4 regions of the Uliginosibacterium sp. 31-12 genome follow, and region 3 is predicted to be linked to each of the others. Evidence: predicted binding sites of a transcription regulator. Region 3 holds the regulator's gene; each other region holds the start of a gene.
What was found. The regulator FliA, encoded in region 3, starts transcription of late flagellar genes. The targets are predictions, from matches to a motif close to CTAAAGTTNNNNNNNNNNNNGCCGNTA.
Positions count from the first base shown of each region.

Region 1: a site for FliA is predicted at 3,322-3,348, ahead of Q3Y64_RS01420 (chemotaxis protein). Genes of this name have one in related genera too.
Region 2: a site for FliA is predicted at 3,347-3,373, ahead of motA (flagellar motor stator protein MotA). Genes of this name have one in related genera too.
Region 4: a site for FliA is predicted at 2,368-2,394, ahead of Q3Y64_RS06540 (MoxR family ATPase). Genes of this name have one in related genera too.

Region 1 is NZ_JAUOOA010000001.1:311,450-316,159, reverse strand. Features, by position in the region: gene cheZ (protein phosphatase CheZ) at 1-695, opposite strand, end outside; gene cheY (chemotaxis response regulator CheY) at 779-1,168, opposite strand; gene Q3Y64_RS01425 (chemotaxis protein) at 1,186-2,133, opposite strand; gene Q3Y64_RS01420 (chemotaxis protein) at 2,153-3,118, opposite strand; gene Q3Y64_RS01415 (STAS domain-containing protein) at 3,439-3,744, opposite strand; gene Q3Y64_RS01410 (chemotaxis response regulator protein-glutamate methylesterase) at 3,865-4,710, opposite strand, start outside.
Region 2 is NZ_JAUOOA010000001.1:304,366-309,075, forward strand. Features, by position in the region: gene Q3Y64_RS01370 (diguanylate cyclase) at 1-11, shown strand, start outside; gene Q3Y64_RS01375 (diguanylate cyclase) at 120-2,075, shown strand; gene flhD (flagellar transcriptional regulator FlhD) at 2,376-2,690, shown strand; gene flhC (flagellar transcriptional regulator FlhC) at 2,708-3,253, shown strand; gene motA (flagellar motor stator protein MotA) at 3,485-4,339, shown strand; gene motB (flagellar motor protein MotB) at 4,373-4,710, shown strand, end outside.
Region 3 is NZ_JAUOOA010000010.1:80,774-85,483, forward strand. Features, by position in the region: gene Q3Y64_RS17120 (cupin domain-containing protein) at 1-149, shown strand, start outside; gene Q3Y64_RS17125 (flagellar motor protein) at 157-897, opposite strand; gene Q3Y64_RS17130 (RNA polymerase sigma factor FliA) at 916-1,668, opposite strand; gene Q3Y64_RS17135 (hypothetical protein) at 1,834-2,646, opposite strand; gene flhF (flagellar biosynthesis protein FlhF) at 2,643-4,223, opposite strand; gene Q3Y64_RS17145 (GNAT family N-acetyltransferase) at 4,437-4,710, opposite strand, start outside.
Region 4 is NZ_JAUOOA010000002.1:295,462-300,171, reverse strand. Features, by position in the region: gene Q3Y64_RS06550 (DUF3488 and transglutaminase-like domain-containing protein) at 1-391, opposite strand, end outside; gene Q3Y64_RS06545 (DUF58 domain-containing protein) at 388-1,359, opposite strand; gene Q3Y64_RS06540 (MoxR family ATPase) at 1,356-2,282, opposite strand; gene Q3Y64_RS06535 (histone deacetylase family protein) at 2,430-3,359, shown strand; gene dapA (4-hydroxy-tetrahydrodipicolinate synthase) at 3,470-4,348, shown strand; gene bamC (outer membrane protein assembly factor BamC) at 4,363-4,710, shown strand, end outside.

The sequences.
Region 1 (4,710 bases), on a different contig from region 3:
TGGCCAGTAAGATCCTGGAAGTCCTGCGCCATCATGATTTCAAGCAGCTGCTCGTTGACGATCTTGCTGTCTTTCGCAGACTGATCAAGGAAGCTGCGCGTATCGGCGGCAAGCAGCTTGAATTCCGCCACGGACAGTTCCTTGTTGTAGAGCTTCGACCAGCGCGAACCAAGCTCGCTGGATTGCGTCTCGATGCGATCCTGAATCGGCTTAGCGATGTCCGTAGCATTCAGCACGCGACTAGCGGCCTGCTCGGTCATCTGAGAGATATAGGAGAGGCGCTGGCGTGCGTCGGGCAGCTTCTCAGCGGTCTCCTCCAGCATCCGGTCATAACCGAGCTGGCGGATGGTGTCGTGCAGCAAGCGCGTGAGCTGTCCGATCTGCAGGAAAGCCTGCTGATGCCGCTCCTCTGGCGACATGCTGGACGCTGCCGCCACCACTTCCTTCAGATTGACCGCGTCCTCTACCGGATCTGCCGGTGTGGCTGCGACAGCCGCACCACCACTCGCAACACTGTCAAACAGCGCCTGCAAGTCATCAGAATCCCCTTCATCCTTGACTACCTGTGCAACTGCCTTCGCTACCGCCGGGCTCACCGGCGCCGCAGCCGGCTCGGCAGTGTCCGTTATCGAATCGAACAGCGCTTGCAGTTCGTCGTTATCACCAGATTCGTCCGCTTTCAGCCGTTTGGCCATGGTATCGGCTCCTAAGTCTTTTCAGTCCGCTGCGAGCCGGGGAGTCCCCGTACAGGCTCGCGATGTATCGCCTGAATGCAGGCTCACTTGCCCATCTTCTCGAAGATCTTGCCGAGCTTCTCGGAGAGGGTCGCCGCCGTGAAAGGCTTGACGATGTAGCCGCTAGCGCCGGCCTGGGCCGCTTCGATGATGTTCTCCTTCTTGGCCTCGGCAGTAATCATCAGCACGGGCAGATGCGAGAGCTGGGCATTGGCACGAATGGCCTTGAGCAACTCGATACCGGTCATGTTGGGCATGTTCCAGTCGGTCACCACAAAGTCAAACCCCCCTGCCGTGAGTTTCTGCATGGCTACGACGCCGTCTTCCGCCTCATCGACGTTGGTGTATCCCAACTCCTTGAGGAGGTTGCGCACAATCCGACGCATTGTCGAAAAGTCGTCCACCACCAGGAATTTCATTTTCGGATCGGACATGATTGGTTTTCTCCGGATTAGTCCTTGTAGGCCTTCAAAAGATACGGGCGCAAAGTCTCGGCCAGTATCTCTGCATCAAATTTGGCAACATAGGCATCCACCCCTACCGCCTTGCCCATCGAGCGATTAGCCTCGGATGAGAGAGATGAATGCATGACGACCGGGATGCCATCGAAGCGCGGGTCGTTCTTGATATTGCGGGTGAGCACGTAGCCATCCATCTCGGGCATTTCGGCATCTACCAGAATCATGCTGATCTCGTCGCTCAGGCGGCGCTTCTGCTGCTGCGCGTGAGTGGCCATGCCATCGAGTCGCGTCCAGGCTTCCAGACCATTGAGTGCGTGCTTGTGGCGAACGCCGAGTTTGTCGAGCACTTCAGCAATCTTCTTGCGTGCAATCGCCGAGTCATCCACGAAGAAGATGTTGACCTCGACATCCCGGTCCAGCGCCATGATCTGCCCCACCGGAGCCTCGCCGAAGGTCTGCGAAAGGATGGTCTCCACATCGAGAATGGAGACGAGCTTGCCATCGGCCAGTTCGGTGATCGCGGTAATGTAGTTCTGAGTGGTGCCGGCCATATTTTCGGGCTGACGCACCTTGTCCCACTCAACCCGGATGATGCGATCCACGTCATGCACCAAGAAGCCAAGCGTGCGCTTGCTGTATTCAGTGACCATCATCGAACCGCCCAGACCTTGTCCCGGCTTGGCAATACCAAGGATCTTGGCCAGCGACAGCACCGGAATCACGTTGCCGCGCAAGGAGATCAAGCCTTCCACCCCGGTTGGCATATTGGGCGCACGGGTGATGAAAGGCGTCTTGGAAACCTCACGCACCTTGAACACGTTGATACCGAAGGTTTCATTGGTACCAAGCGCGAAGAGCAGGATTTCCATCCGGTTGGAGCCCGCCAGTTTGGTGCGGGCATCTACGGCTTCGAGCAGATTGGGGTTTGCGTTTTCCATGACGATCCCTTGCTATCGATCAGGCCAGAGCCTCAGGGTTTTCTTCCGGTGCCAGCATGGCGCGAACTGCGCCCGCCAAGCGATGCGGCTCGAACTTGGGCACGTAACCATCCACCCCGACAGACTTGCCCAGCGTCTGATTCGAACTACTGGAAAGCGAGGAGTGCATCAGCACCGGCACCCCATCAAACCGGGGGTCGGTCTTGATTTTCTTGGTGAGGATGTAGCCATCCATTTCCGGCATCTCGACATCTGTCAGCACCAGATGCAGGATCTCCCACACCTTGCGGCCAGTCAGCTCGGCATGCTTGGCAATGCGTTCGAGCTCATCCCAAGCCGCCCGGCCATTGACCGCCGCGATTTGTTTGACGTTCAGTGCATCGAGCGTCTTTTCGATCTGCTTGCGGGCCACGGAGGAATCATCCGCATAGAGCACAGTGAAATCGCGTTTGAGCGGCTGAATGTCCTTGAAGAGATAGTCATCGTCGATCTTGGTGGTCTCCGCCAGCACCTTTTCGACGTCCAGCATCATGATCAGCCGATTGCCTTCAAGTTCAGTCACGGCAGTCACCAGCCCCCCCATGCGGCTGGTCATCATGTCCGGCGGAATGCGCATCTGCTCCCAATCCAGACGCAGGATGGTATCCACTGCTTCGACCAGGAAACCCTGGGTGTGGCCGTTGTACTCGGTCACGATCATGATCTCGCGCTTGCCGTCCGGATCAATCCCGCAATACTTGGCCAGATCCACAATCGGCACCAGCTGGCCACGCAGGGACACCATCCCCTCCACGCCATCCTGCATCTCCGGTGCCGCAGTAATCGGCGGCGTGCGCATCACCTCACGCACTTTGAATACGTTGATGCCGAAGCTCTCCTTGCGCCCGGTGCGCATATCGGTACCGAGTGAAAAAAGCAGAATTTCCAGCTTGTTGGTGCCGGCAAGCCGCGTACGTGCATCAATGTTCTTCAGCAATTCCGACATGGTGTTCTCCACGTGTTCTTGTCCGCCGCGTTCTGACTGGATGAGCCAGAGCGTTGCCCCTGAGGGTTTTACGGCACCCGGCGGATGAACTTGAGTGGGTCAGAAGCGGCACTGCCCAACGCGCTGCGAGCCTTGCCTGCCATGAAGCCACCCACGCCGGGTGCGATGCGCCGGGCACGTAAAGGCTCAACGCACCGAATGAATATCGGTCGCGCCGGAAACAACTTGAGAGGGAAAAAACAGCCGGAACTTCAGGGCAGGAGGACTGCCCCGCCCCGCAGACTTTCGCCGCAGGGCAGGCTTTCAACTGAGCAGGACGCTCAGCTGATAGAGAAAAGCTTGGAGAAATTAGCGATATCAAGCACCTGGCGTACACTGCCCTTCACGCCAACCAGCGCCACATCCTTGTTGGCAGCCTTAGCCTTGTCGCGCAGCATCAACAGCATGCCCAGCGCCGAACTATCGAGGTAGGACACATCTCCCAGATCCACTTGCAGCGGTTTGCTGCCAGCCTGTCCGAGCAGATTATCCACCGCATCGCGGAATTCACGGTGCGCCTTGAAATCGAAGCGCCCTCCCAGTCGCAGCACTGCTTGCGAATCATTTACCGTGACTTGAGCTTCCATCGAGATTCTCCCGTTACTCCAAGCTGTTCAAATTCAAATTTGGCACGCACAGCGCCTGTACCTACTGGCCGATTACGTCATCTGCCGCCGCAGCTTGAGACATTATGCCCAGCCGGGTGCCTACGTGCCACGCAAACTATTGATCACCCGTGCTGGAATCTCGCACAGAGGGGCTATTTCATTGGCTGCGCCATTCAGCGTAGCCTCACGCGGCATCCCCCACACCACACAACTTTCCTGATCCTGACAGATATTCCAGGCACCTGCTTTGCGCATCTCCAACATTCCGGCAGCGCCATCCTTGCCCATCCCGGTCAGCATCACGCCGACGGCATGTTTGCCGACTTCACGTGCGCCGGCGTGGAACAGTACATCAACCGACGGCCGGTGACGATTGACAGCCGACTCACGCGAGAGCTCGCAGCGAAATCCGCCTGCAACCCGCCGCACCAGCAAGTGCGAGTGGCCGGGCGCAATATAAACCGTACCGGGCTTGACTGGCTCACCATCGTCAGCTTCTTTCACCGTCAGGGCACACAAACCGTCAAGACGCCGCGCAAACGAACCGGTAAACATCTCCGGCATGTGCTGCACGATCAGGATGCCTGGCATTTTCTCAGGCAGCGCCGTGAGCAATGCCCGCAGCGCTTCTGTCCCTCCCGTAGACGCACCAATCAGAACCAGACGCTCCTGCAACACCCTTGCGGGCAGGTGAACATCCAGTGGTATCGAGCGTCCTGCAGGGCGCTGACCAGTTCCCGCAACAGGCCGGGCAGGCCTGCGGGCCTGCCGAGCTATCCGGATTTTTTCGCAGATTTCGTTGGCGCAGGCATGAATGTTAGCAAGCGGATCGAGCTTGGGTTTTGATACATAGTCAATTGCCCCCAATTCGAGTGCCCGCAAGGCAACTTCGGAGTCGCGCTCGGTGAGCGCAGACACCATCACCACCGGCATTGGGTCGCTGCG
Region 2 (4,710 bases), on a different contig from region 3:
CTGCGGGCTAACGGGATTCTGCGGTCAAGCTTCGGCGCATTCTGTCGTTAACCGGATCGATTGCTTGCGCTGGCCATGAGTGGCCGGCTTCAACCCGGTTTGCAGGACTCCGACTTTTCATGGCTCCCCCGATCGACGTTTCCCGTTTCGAACAACTCAAGGCTTCTGGCGATCTGCCCTCACCCAAGGGCGTTGCCCTGGCCGTGATGCGCATGACGCAGCTGGATGAGTGTTCGATGGCGGAGCTTGCCCAGCTCATCCGCACCGACCCCGCTTTTGTCGGCCGCCTTATCAAGGCTGCTAATGGTGTGATCGGCTATGGTCGTCGTCCGGTCGTGTCCGTGCAGGATGCCCTGACCGTGCTGGGTATGCCGGCCGTCCGCAATATGGCTCTGGGCTTCTCGTTGCTCAACAACCACCGCAGCGGTGCTTGCGAGGGGTTCGACTACGGCCGCTACTGGTCGACTTCCTTGCTTTCCGCAGTGGCCCTGCAGGCGGTTACCTTGCGCACCCGGGTTGCCGCGCCGGATGAAACCTATTGCCTGGGTTTGCTGGCAAGGGTCGGCGAGCTGGCGCTGGCGACACTCTATCCGCACGACTATGCCGTCATCTGCCACGATGCGGGGGGCGACATCGCCCGCCTGCTGGCGCTTGAATCGCGCAGTTTTGCCATGACTAATGCGGAGCTTGGTGCCGCCATGCTGGCGGACTGGGGCTTGCCGCGTCTGTTTACGGATGCAGCCTTTTGTGTGGCCTCCGGCCTTGAGAGTTCGCATCCGGAAGGCTCGCGTGACGCGACCCTGAGCCTCTCGTTGAGTCTTGCGCGCCAGATGAGTGTCCTGTGCATGGCGCCCGAGGCTGAGCGTCCGGCCATGATGCAGAGCCTCAAGATGGCTGGTTCGCGCTTGTCCTTTGATGAGGAGGCCGTTGCTGTACTGGCGGATGGCGTGGTGGCTGAGTGGGTGGAGTGGGGCGCTTTGCTCCATGTGCATGCGGAGCAACTGCCGCCCTTCGAGCGCCTGTTGCGTCCGCCGAGCCCTCCGCTCTCTGTTGCGGTTGAAGCCACAACCTCTCCTGACGGGACATCGCCAGTGTCGCGTGCTCTGCGGGTGCTGCTGGTGGATGCGGTGGATGAGGTGCGTCAGGAGTTGCGTCAGGTTCTGCTGGAAGCAGGTTATGAGGTGGCTGAAGCCCGCGACGGTTTTTCGGCGACCGAGCTAGCGCTCGATTTTTGTCCCGACATGATGCTCCTTGGCTGGCAGATGCCTGATGTAAGCGCTACCGAGCTGCTGCTTACCTTGCGCAAGACGCGCATCGGGCGCGGTATTTATGTGCTCGTGATGGGCGATTGCAACAACGAGGAAATGGCGCTGGAGGCTTTTGATGCCGGCGCCGACGACATGCTGGCCAAGCCTGTGGCACATCGTCTGTTGCTGGCTCGGCTGAGCGCTGGCAAGCGCCTTTCGTCCCTACATGGTGAGATCGAACAGGATCGCGAGGAAATCCGTCATTTTGCGGCTGAGCTGGCGGTGAGTAATCGCCGCCTGCAGGAGGTCGCGCTGACTGATGCGCTGACTGGCTTCCCCAATCGCCGTTTTTTCAGCGAGCGCCTGGTGCAGGAGTGGGCTGCCTCGTTGCGCAGCAAGCGTCCGCTGGCCTGCATCATGCTGGACGTGGATCACTTCAAGCAGATCAATGACACCTATGGTCACGACGCTGGCGACTCGGCCCTGCGCCAGGTGGCGGTAGCGATTCGCAGCGCGGTGCGCACTCATGATCTGGTTGCGCGCATGGGTGGTGATGAGTTCGTGGTCCTCTGTCCGGACTCCAGTATTGAAGCGGCCATGGTGTGTGCTGAGCGGGTACGTCGTGCTGTAGATGAGGCGCAGCTTTCCTCCGGTCTGTTGCATCTGAAGCTGAGCGTGAGTGCCGGGGTGTCCTGTCGGGATGCTGCCATTCCCGATGCCGAGAGTCTGCTCAAGCGAGCAGATCAAGGCCTTTACATGGCCAAGCAGGCTGGCCGGAACCGGGTGGCTGCGCCGCAGTTGCGCCCAGCAGGCAGCGGTATGGCCTGAATGCTGGAAAACCGCCTGTGGCGGGCCGCCGTTTGCGGGCTGGAAAAAATTTCACAGGCTGCCCTAAAGTTCTGCCTGGCCCAGTCGTAAACCCGAACACTAAGGCCGTAAAGTCACTTCGATCTGCCCTTCCGTACCCGTCTGCGCTTGGCATGTAGGTAGCATTCCTACATGCCTGCTGTCGTCTATTGCTACAGCATTTTCCGACGCTGCCTGATTGGTTGTCGCCCCCTTGCGGGCCACAATGCAATCCCATAGAGCCCGAAAACAGGGCTTCTTCAAAACGCAGTGGAGGTGATCATGAAAATGGACGTGAGCAGCGAAATCCGGGAACTCAATCTTTCCTATCTGATGCTGTCCCAGCAGCTGATCCAGGCTGATCGTGCGGGCGCAATGTTCAAGCTCGGCATCGGTGAAGATGTTGCCGACATTATCCAGAACCTTTCTCCGGCGCAAATTCTGCGTATGGCCTCCAGCGATATGCTGCTGTGCCGCTTCCGTTTTGACGACACTCTGTTGCTGAATCTGCTTGGCAATCATGGCCGCGAGAATGCAGCTGCGCGCATTCACGCCACCATTCTGGCCACCACCAAGCCGGTCGAACATCTGGCCTGAGGGCTTGGGAGACTGTCATGCGGATGAAAAGTTTGGTTCAGGATGCGCAGGAAACCCAGCTCGCGATCGAGATGATCGAGCTGGGCGCCCGCATGCAGATGCTGGAGTCGGAAACCGGCCTGTCGCGTGAGCGACTGCTCAAGCTCTATAAGGAGATCCGAGGCGAATCACCGCCCAAGGGCATGCTGCCCTTCTCCACGGACTGGTTCATTCCATGGCAGCAAAACGTGCACGCCTCTCTTTACATGTCACTGCGCGGCTTCGTGACCCAAAACACCGGTCTGCAAGGCCTGGCAGCCACGCTGCAGGCTTTCCGCATGTATCGCGAACAGGTCGAGGCCAACGATCTTGAACAGGTGCTGAGCCTGACCCGGGCCTGGACTTTGGTGCGCTTCTTCGAAGCCAAGATGTTGCAGCAAAGCCGTTGTACGAAGTGTGGCGGCAGCTTTGTCGCTCATGCGTTTGACCCGACTCACGATTATGTCTGTGGCCTGTGTCATGTCCCGGCCCGTGCAGGCAAGGGTAAGCGCCCGATGCGCGACACGCGCAGCGCCGTCGCCTGAGAATTAATCCTCCTCTCTGTTTCCCCGGCTCTGCGCAGGCAGGGCATTGCAAGCCGCTGGCAGGTCCAGCGGTTTTTTTTGCCCATCGGATGCGTCAAGTTTTGTGTACTGGGGCCGATACCCATACTGGTCCGGGCAAGTTTCTGTCGTCCGGGTGATGCGGCAGGTTCGGGGGCGTGTGGTGAGCCCTTCGTCCAGTCGGTTTGATTCGTATCGTACAAGGCTTCCGCGATGCTCCTGATCGTTGGCTATGTGATCATTCTTGCGGCTTCCGTCGGCACTTATGCGGTGCACGGCAGTCTTGCCGCGCTCTTTGTGCCGCTGGAGTACATCGCTATTGTGGGCCTGACCATCGGGGGCCTGGTGGCGGGTAACTCGATGCGCAACACTAAGGCTGCTCTGGCTGCGCTGCCGACCCTCTTCAAACCTTCGCCCTATAGCAAGGCCTTCTACATTGAGCTGCTAGCTATGCTCTTCGAGATTCTGGCGAAAGTGCGCAAGGAAGGCCTGATGTCGATCGAGAACGATATCGAGAATCCGGATTCCAGCCCGATCTTTTCCAAATATCCGGCTTTCCTGCACGACCACCATGCAGTCGAATTTCTCTGCGATTACCTGCGCATGATGGTGGGCGGCAATCTGAATGCTTTTGAGCTCGAAAATCTGATGGACATGGAAATTGAGACTCACCATACCGAAGCGCATGCGCCAGCGCATATCTGGTCCAAAACTGGCGATGCCACACCTGCCTTCGGTATCGTGGTGGCGGTGATGGGGGTGGTGAATGTGATGGGGTCCGTGGGTGAGCCACCGGCGGTGCTGGGCAAGATGATTGGCGGTGCGCTGGTGGGTACCTTCCTCGGTATTTTGGTGTCTTACGGTTTCGTGGCGCCGATTGCCTCGCAGCTGGAGCAAAAGTGCGAAGAGGGTGCCAAGATCTACCAGTGCATCAAGGTGGTATTGCTGGCCAGTATGGGTGGCTATGCGCCGCAGGTTGCCGTGGAGTTCGGGCGCAAGGTCTTGTTCTCGTCGGATCGTCCAGGCTTTTCCGAGCTGGAAAGCGAAATAAAGAGCCGCAAGAAATAAGCGGCATTCCGGCATACCAGGGGCACAGGAGTCATGAGCGGCGACAACCAACAACCCATCATCGTCAAGCGCATCAAGAAGGGCGGCAGCGGTGCGCACGGTGGTGCCTGGAAGATCGCCTATGCGGACTTCGTGACGGCCATGATGGCTTTCTTTTTGCTGATGTGGCTGCTTGGTTCGACGACCAAGGGCGACATGAAAGGTATTGCGGATTTCTTCCAGAATCCGCTCAAGGTCTCACTGGCAGGGGGGCCTGGCTCTGGTAGCGCGACCTCACCGATCCAGGGGGGGGGGCAGGATCTCACCAAGTCTGTGGGCCAGATTGCCAAGAGCAGCTATCAAGAAAGCAAGAAAATCAATGAAGTGAAGGT
Region 3 (4,710 bases):
TCCAGTACGGTGAAGGCCTCTTGCGCATCGATGGTGAAACGCGCCGCGTGAAGGCTGGAGACGTAATCCTGACCAAAATCGGCCAGAGCCACGGATTGGAAAACGACAGCCAGGAAACCCTCGGCGTATTCGTGTTCTGGGCCCTGTAGGCCTGCCTCAGACGATGTATCCCTGCAAGCGCGACTCGATCAGACGGGGGTTATCACCGTGGGCAATGCCGATCAGGCCATCGATGATCATCTCGCGCACAGCCACCAGATCGGCCACCGTGGCCTGCAACTTCTTGGCGACCGGCAGGAAAATCAGATTGGCCGAACCCACGCCGTAGATCGTAGCCACAAAAGCCACGGCAATCCCTGCGCCGAGCTTTGAGGGGTCGGAGAGGTTCTCCATCACGTGGATCAGACCCATCACCGCACCGAGGATGCCAATGGTGGGAGCATAGCCACCAGCGGCTTCCCAGATCTTGGTGGCGCGTTTCAGATCCGCTTCCCAGGCAAAAACATCCACTTCCAGCACTGCGCGGATGCGCTCAGGCTCGACGCCATCGACCAGCAACTGCAGGCCTTTGCGCACGAAGGGATCAGGGTGCGGATCAATGCGCGATTCGAGCGCCAGCAGGCCTTCCTTGCGCGCCACCCCACTCCAGGCCACGACCTGGGCGATGATGTCCGGTAAATGCGGCAGCGGGGGCCTGAAAACCCATGTGACCATCTGCAGGCCAGTGCGGAAGGTTTTCCAAGGGCTTTGCAGCATCACGGCACCGAGAGTGCCGCCGATCACGATCAGGAAGGCTGTTGGCTGCACCAGTGAGCCGATATGCCCGCCCTCGAAGATCTGGCCCAGAACGATGGCCAGCACGCCCAGCAGGAGACCGGCAATACTGACCAGATCCATGCTCGCTCAGTCTCCCGCTCAGGCCGCAGCGGCGCGGCGCTGACGCCCACGCCCAGTCTCACGTCCGCCCGAGATGCGCGAACGCAGACGGGCGATGGCCTGGCTGTGAAGCTGACACACACGGGATTCAGAAACGCCCAGCACCTCGCCGATTTCACGCAGGTTCATGTCTTCCTCGTAGTAGAGGCCCATGACCATCTTTTCGCGATCAGGCAGATCCTCGATAGCCTGGATGAGAATCTTGCGCATGTTGGCGTCCTCAAGCAGGTTGAGGGGGTCAGCCCCTTCACCGACGATATGGCGCTCGAGGAAATCATCCTCATCGTCATCGCCGAAGTCCTCGAAATAGACCAGCTGGTAGCCACGCGCTTCCTGCAGCATCTTCTGATACTCGGGCAGCTGCATGTCGAGCAGTGCAGCGAGTTCGCCCTCGGTGGGCTGGCGGCCATGCTGCTGCTCCAGGGTATGCACCGCACCTTCGATGCGCCGCATCTCGCGGCGCAGGCTGCGTGGCAACCAGTCGTTTTCACGCAGGCCATCAAGCATGGCGCCACGGATGCGCTGCACGGCATAAGTCTCAAATTGCGCGCCGAGCCCTTCCTCATAGCGCGTAATGGCATCCAGCAAGCCCATCATGCCGTTCTGGATGATGTCTTCCACCTGCACGCTGGCCGGCAGTTTGGCCATCAGATGGTAGGCAATCCGCTTGACCAGCGGCGCATAGCGCGTAATGAGCTGGTTCTTGTCCAGTGTTCCAGCTGCGTTGTACATGGCGACCTCTTTCCTTCGGTTCGATCCAGGCTCTGTGCCGCTCCCGGAGATTGCGGCGCCTGAAAGCTCTTTGTCACCATTGTGCAGACTTCTGCACGCCGTGACGGCTGGAAAAGCCCAGTGTGTTCCGCCTTATTCCATCTTCGCCGGCGCGGTTTCTACGAATCACACGCGCCCCGGCCCCCTGCCATGCAAGCGGGTGGCACCGCTTGTAGTCTGGACCAGCCGCTCAATGAAAGCATCGGCACTTTCCCCAGTCTCTCGGGCACGCTCGCGCAAAGCCTCACCGAGACTCGAAACTGGCTGCAAAGGCAGCTCCAGCCTGTTCAGCGCCGTCTCGCAGAAGCTCATAAGAAGCCCTTGCTCACGAGGCCCCGGGGGCTGCGTGAAACACACCGACACATGTCGCTCGCCACCTGCCTGACACAGGCGCTTGAGACTGGCATAGGCAGTGGTGATGGACATCGGCTGGGCATCCAGCAGCAAAAGCAGGCGCGGCGCAGCAAAAGCCAGCGCCGAGAGGCTGCGTAACTCAGCCGGCTGGGCCACGATCACCCATTCATCGTGCCCGGCACGCAGACCACGCAACTGTTCGATAGCCCGCTGATTGAAGATGCGCTCGCTCCCCAACTGCTCGACCAATGCCGCCACCTGCGCGATCTCCAGCCCGGGCTGGGCTTCAACCAGGCAGCTGGAAGCCGGCATCAAGCCCTCCACCGCCATGCGCAGATCGAAGCGCGGATTACGCCCCAGGCAGTCGCCCATGTTGCCGGCGGCCAAGCGCTCTTCGAGCACCAGCAGACGTAAGCCGCTCTCAGCCCTCACCCGCAACTGCGCAGCCAGCCAGCGGCTGGCGCCACCACCACAGGGCAGCACCGCCAGCACCTCGGGCGGCGCCGCATGCAGCAGGCGGCGCAGGCCGTCGGCCTGATCGACCTGGCGACTCACCCTGGCAGCACGCTGCATGATGTCATTCATCGAAAGCTTCCTCCTGCGTTGGCTCGCTGCTGGCTGCTGCTTTCCGGCGTGGCCGCCATCAGCATGCAGGCGTCGAGCGACTCGAGCTTGTAAGGCGAATCTGCCTTCAACTCACGCAAGGCGCGGTGCACCAGATAACCCCGGTTGGGCAGATGCAGATCCTCGGGCACCCGCTGACCATTGGCCACGTAATACACCTGCAGTTCGCGGCGCATCGCCACATCCAGCACCGGCGCCAGCGAAGCGGCCTCATCAACCTTGCTCAGGATGCATCCCGCAAGATCCGGGCCATCGTAGGCGGCCACCACGTCATCCAGTGTGTCACCCCGTGAAGTGGCATTCAGCACCAGCAGGCGTCGCACGACACCGGCTGAGGTCAGCATGGAAGCCTGCTCGACGACCATCTTGTCGCGCTGGCTCATGCCCATCGTGTCGATCAGCACCATGTGCTTGTTGCGCAGATCCTGCAGGGTCTGGCGCAGGTCGGCCGCATCGCGCACCACGTGCACGGCCACGCCGAGGATGCGGCCATAGATGCGCAGCTGCTCATGCGCGCCGATCCGGTAGCCATCAGTGGTGATCAGAGCCAGCTTGTCGGCGCCGTGGCGCACCACGCAGCGTGCGGCGAGCTTGGCGGCGGTGGTGGTCTTGCCCACCCCAGTGGGGCCGACCAGGGCGTAAACGCCACCGCGCTCGATCAAGTCGGCATCGCTATCGACCAGCTTGAGACGGCGCGCAAGGCGGTTGCGGATTTCGTTGCGAACCTCGCTCGCGCCGAGCTCGCCATTGACCCCCTCGGTCAGGTTGCGGGCCAGCTTGGCCGAAAAACCGGATTCGAGCAGTTCGCTCATCATCTGGGTGCGTGCCGGCGCCTGACGCGACAGCTCACTCCAGGCAAAGCCCGCCAACTGGCGCTCCAGCATGCCTTTGATCGAGCCAAGCTCCTCGGCCATGCGGGCGTTGGAAGCCTCCAGCGCATCGATATGAGCATCACGCTCGATCTGCCCGATCGGTGCGGCCAGACGGGAGTTGGCAGGCCTGGCGGCAGGCTGGGAACGGGGCTCTTCGCGGGCCGGGGCCACAGCGGCCGGCTCGCTCCAGGGCTCACCATTGGGCTGCACACGCGGCGGCGTGAAGGGACGCACATCAAGCTGACGCCCGACCGGCTCATCGGCACGCCGGGCGCCAAGATCCGCTTCAAAGCTCGCTTGCGGGCGGCTGCGCGGCGGCAGGCTCTGGGCGGCGTTCTCACGCGAGAGACGGGCAATATGCTGACCGAGGGTGACCGTGAAATCGTCCTCTTCTTCGGCTTCAACACGCTGCGTCGCTGCTCTGGCGGGCGATCGCACTGCCGGCGCAGCCACCGGGCGCGAAACCGGAGCCGAGGGCTGTGGAGCACGAGCCTGCTGCACGGTGGCGGAGAGTTCCCCCATCTGCTCGGCCGGCAGGGCAACAATTTCCACCCCGCCCTCCACCGCACGATTGGACAACACCACGGCATCCGGCCCCAGATCCGCCTTCAGTGCCGCCAGCGCCTCACGCGCCGTTTTCCCCACATACCGTTTGACCTTCACCATGACGCCACCTCCGCTTGCCAGACCCATCCGGGAAACGCATGAACGCGGTTTCCACGGCTGGATTATTCGCCCTGTGGGAGGCCGGCAAGAAAGGGAACAAAACGGTAAAAACGCGGCAATTCGGCGGGGTGAATCGGCAATTTCTGCCAGGGCGCAAAGCCTTGTAGGAAGCGGTCTTACACGACTTCCGGACGGACGCCCGGAGGCCGGAAATCAGTCGCGCAGGATCTTGCGCAGATTACGCATATTGCTGCGCGTCCAACCAAGATGGCGGTAGAACTCCAGCGCCGGGGCATTGTCTTCGTCAGCCAGCAGTTGCAGCCGGCTCATACCACGCCGGCGCGCCCAGGCTTCGGCCCCATCGAGCAGGCGGCGGCCGATGCCGGCACCGCGCCAGCCTTCGCGTACCACCAGATCCTCGACCAATCCGGCCGGCCCGCCCTCGGCAGTAGAGATCAGGCTCTGCACCGAACAAAAGCCGACGACC
Region 4 (4,710 bases), on a different contig from region 3:
CCGCGACCGGCAGACTCTGTTCGTTGAGAAATTGTCCGGTCATCAGGAAGCAACACAGCAACAGGGCGGCACGCCCGTCTCGTGGGCTACGCCCTTCGAGCAGCTTGAGCGGCAGCAACAGGCTCAGCATCGCGAGACCGGCTTCACGACCGAGCACGGTGCGGTATTCGGCAACACACAGCAGGCAGCCCAGCACGGCCAGCAGGATCAATACCGTGAGGGCGGGGCGCTCGGCTTCCTGGTGGGCGAGCCAAGCCCGCCAGGCGAGCAGGAGCACTGCCAGCAGCCCCATTCCCCAGGGGATGTGCGGCAGGAAAGGCGTCAGCGAGAGCGTGGCGGTAGCCAGCAGGGCGTAGCAGGTGCCACGCGGTAATGCGTTGCGGGCGCTCATCGTGACCGCTCCAGACCGAACAGGGCCAGGCGCAGCAGGCAGGCCTGATGATGGGCTGCGTCTTCGCCTGGACCGGTCTGGCTGTCCGGCAGCAGAAGGGTGGTGCGGGCGCCGCTGTGGCGGGTTTGCAGCACCCAGCGGGCCAGTTGTGAGAGGCGTTCCTCCAGCGGCAGCGTGGCGGGCAGCATGTTCCAGTCCAGCACGCAGGCCGGGCTACCGGCGCTGGCGAACTGTTTGGTGAGCAGGCCGCGCCCTTGCGCCAGTTGCTTCCAGGCTATCTGGCGGGGTGAGTCGCCGGGCTGGAAACCCCGCAGGCCAGCGAAATCATCCTGGCCTGGGCGCTCGCGACTGCGCCCTTCGCCGTTGTCACCCCAGCCTTCGGGTAGTGGGCGCTCGCCGTCGGGGGCGGGGTAGATCACGGCCGGGGCATCCGGTTCGATATAGCTCCAGGCCCTGATCCAGCCTAGCGGCTGGGTGCTCTCGACGCTGAGCTGACCCGGCTGAAGCACGCCACGCTGTGGGCAGGGCAGGGCGATGAAGGCCTCACTGTGCTGGCCGGCGGGGACGTCCGTGAGCATCAGCTCACGTCCTTGGCTGTCGCGCAGACGTACGGCGGGCCGCTCGTGGCTGGCTTCATTGACGAGCTCCACTCGCCACTGTGCCATGCCGCCGGCAAAAGCTTCGCCGCTGGGGGAGAGGCTCAGTTGCAGGCCGGTGAGGGTGCGCCAACTATGCAGGATGTGCACGATGAAGACGCTGCCGAGCAGGAAGACCAGGCCGTAGCCGAGCGACAGGTTGTAGTTGATCGAGGCCAGCAGCATGGCCAGCAGCGTGGCCAGCAGCGCCAGGCCGGCGCGCGTGGGAAGTACGTAAACGCGCCGCTGCGGCAGCTGGATCGGCTGTGTTTCGGGCGTGCGGGTGCGCGTGGCCCAGCGCCGGAAGCGCTGGCGCAAAGTGGCGGCGCTCACGGCAGGGGTACGGTCTCGATCAGGCCGCGTACCAATGCTTCGCCGCTGGCGCGGGCATCCAGCGCATTGATGCGGTGCCCGGCGACTGCGGGCAATACCGCCTGAACATCTTCAGGGCGGACATGGTCGCGCCCGGCGATCAGCGCCCAGGCCCGCGCGGCAGCGAGCAGGCCGAGACCGGCGCGAGGACTGAGTCCGCTGGCGCCACCGGGCAACTGACGGCTTTTGGCCAGCAAGGCCTGCACATAATCGAGCAGGCGCTCGCCGACATGGAGCGCGGCAGCTTCCTGCTGCAATGCCTGCAGGCCTGCCGGGTCGATTTGCGGGCGGATCTGGCCGATCAGGGCGCGGCGGTCGTCGCCGGCGAGCAGGGCGCGTTCGGCCGCAGCATCCGGCAGGCCCAGTGACAGGCGCATCAGGAAGCGGTCCAGCTGTGACTCGGGCAGCGGGAAAGTGCCTAGCTGCTGCGAGGGATTTTGGGTGGCAATGACGAAGAAGGGCGAGGGCAGGGCGTGGGTCTTGCCGTCGATCGAAACCTGATGCTCTTCCATGGCTTCGAGCAGCGCACTCTGGGTCTTTGGGGTAGTGCGGTTGATTTCATCGGCCAGCAGCACCTGGGTGAACACGGGGCCGGGATGAAACACGAAACATTGTTGGGCCGCATCGAAAATGCTTACGCCGATGAGATCTGCCGGCAGCAGATCGCTGGTGAATTGCACGCGCTGAAAGGCCAGCCCCAGTGACACTGCCAGGGCGTGGGCCAGGGTCGTCTTGCCCACGCCCGGCTGGTCCTCGATCAGCAGATGACCGCGCGCCAGCAGGCAGGCCAGCGACAGGCGCAGTGCCTCGGGTTTGCCGAGCAGGATCTGGCCGAGGCCGGCGAGGAGACTGGCGCACAAGGGGTGCGGGATGGGGGCAGACATGGGAATCTCCGGATGGGTTCTTGGTTGGCAGACCCGTATTCTGGCCAATCGTTCTCTGGCGCATGGATCAGGCCCGCGCTAGTTTAAACGGCAGACCCCATAAGAACTGCAGCGAAACAGCCGCAGCCCGACAGGAGACCCGATGAGATGAGCCGTACGGCTTTCATTACCCATCCCGATTGCTGGCTGCACACCATGGGTGCGCAGCATCCGGAGTCGCCTGAACGCCTGACCGAGATCCTTGATCGCATCCGCGGCGAGGGCCTGGACGGCTTTCTCGACATGCGTGAGGATGCGCCCACCGCCACGCTGGAGCAGCTCTACCGGGCGCATTCGCCTGCTTATGTCGAAGAGTTGTTCGAGATCGCGCCGGAAAGCGGCTTGCGTCATCTTGATCCGGATACGGCGATGACCCGTCATACCCTCAAGGCGGCGCTGCGGGCGGCGGGGTCCGGCATCCTGGCCTCCGAGTTGGTGCTGGCCGGTCGCGTTCATAACGCGTTCTGTGCGGTCCGCCCGCCTGGCCATCATGCTGAGCGGCTGCGGGCGATGGGTTTCTGCTTCTTCAATAATGTGGCGGTGGCCGCACGCCATGTGCTGGAGGTACATGGGCTGGAGCGGGTCAGCATCATCGATTTCGATGTGCATCACGGTAACGGCACGGAGAATATTTTCATCGCCGATCCGCGCGTGCAAATGCTCAGTTTTTTCCAGCATCCGCTTTATCCCTACTGCGGTACCCAGGTGCAGGTGCCGCACATGCTCAATAGCCCTTTCCCTGCCGGCACCCGGGGGGATGCTGTGCGCGAGCTGCTGGCGCATGTGTGGCTGCCGGCGCTGACGCGCCATCAACCGCAGATGCTGTTCATCTCGGCCGGCTTCGATGCCCACTACGAGGACGACATGGCCTCGATGGGTCTGCTCGACAAGGATTTTGACTGGATCAGCCGCGAGCTGCGGCAGTGGGCTGATGCACATTGCGGCGGGCGCCTGGTGTCGATGCTTGAAGGGGGGTATGTGCTGCCGGCGCTGGGGCGCAGCGTGATTGCCCACGTCAGGGCACTGGCGGATATCTGAGGGCCCAGCCCGAATGCAAGGCTGCTGCAAGCCTTTTACTCGGCGGCCAGCACTCAGCGCGCGGTCCTTGGTCTACAATCCCCGCTTTCCCATTCGTCTTGCGGACCACCATGATCACCGGTTCCCTTGTCGCCCTGCTCACGCCGATGACGGCAGACGGGCAGATTGATCTGCCCGCGTTCAGGGCCCTCATTGATTTTCATGCACGTGAAGGCACCGATGGTCTGGTGATCGTCGGGACAACGGGCGAATCGCCGACGGTGAGTGTCGACGAGCAATGCGAGCTGATCCGCGTCGCGGTCGAACATTCCGCCGGTCGCCTGCCGATCATTGCCGGCACTGGCGCCAACTCCACGGCTGAAGCCGTCGAACTGGCTCGCTTTGCCAAGAAGGTCGGCGCTGAAGCCCAGCTCTCAGTGGTGCCTTACTACAACCGTCCGACCCAGGAAGGCATGTATCGCCACTTCAAGACGATTGCCGAGGCGGTTGAACTGCCGGTGATTCTCTACAACGTGCCGGGCCGCACAGTGGCCGACATGAACAACGACACGGTGCTGCGTCTGGCCCATGTGCCGGGTATCGTTGGCATCAAGGACGCTACCGGCAACATCGACCGCATTACCGATCTCGCCATGCGTGCCCCGGTCGATTTTGCGCTTTACTCCGGCGACGATTTGACCGCCATGTGCTTCATGCTGCTCGGCGGCCATGGCGTGATTTCGGTGTCCGCCAACGTGGCACCGCGCCTGATGCACGAGCTGTGCGTGGCCGCACGGGCCGGTGATGTGGTGCGCGCCAACGAGATCAACCGCAAGCTTTACCTGCTCAATCGTGACCTCTTTGTCGAGGCCAATCCGATTCCGGTGAAGTGGGCTGCCCAACAGATGGGGTTGTTGCAGGGCGAGTTGCGCCTGCCCCTGACTCCGCTTTCCGAAGTTTTCCACGAGCGCGTGCGCACTGCGATGCGTGCCGCCGATATCCAGTTCTGAGAGGTCCTGACCTGATGCGTTCATCCCTGCGTGTAGTGTTGTCTGCCTCCGTGCTGAGCCTGGCTGTGGCAGCTTGTGGCGGCAACCGGAACGAAAAAATTGATTACAAGACGCCTGGTGCTGACACCAGCGTGAAGACCGATTCCCTGATCGTGCCGCCAGATCTGGTGACACCACGCCGCGATGAACGTTTCGTGGTGCCGGATACGCCTGGTTCAGCCACTTACTCCGGTTACACGGCCGCTACGGCCGCGCCGGGTGCGGCGGCGGCCAAGCCGGCGGCGGCAGTGCCGGTTGCGGCGGACAAGGTCCGCATGGAGCGCTTTGGCAATACGCGTTGGCTGGTGCTGCAAGGCAACAGC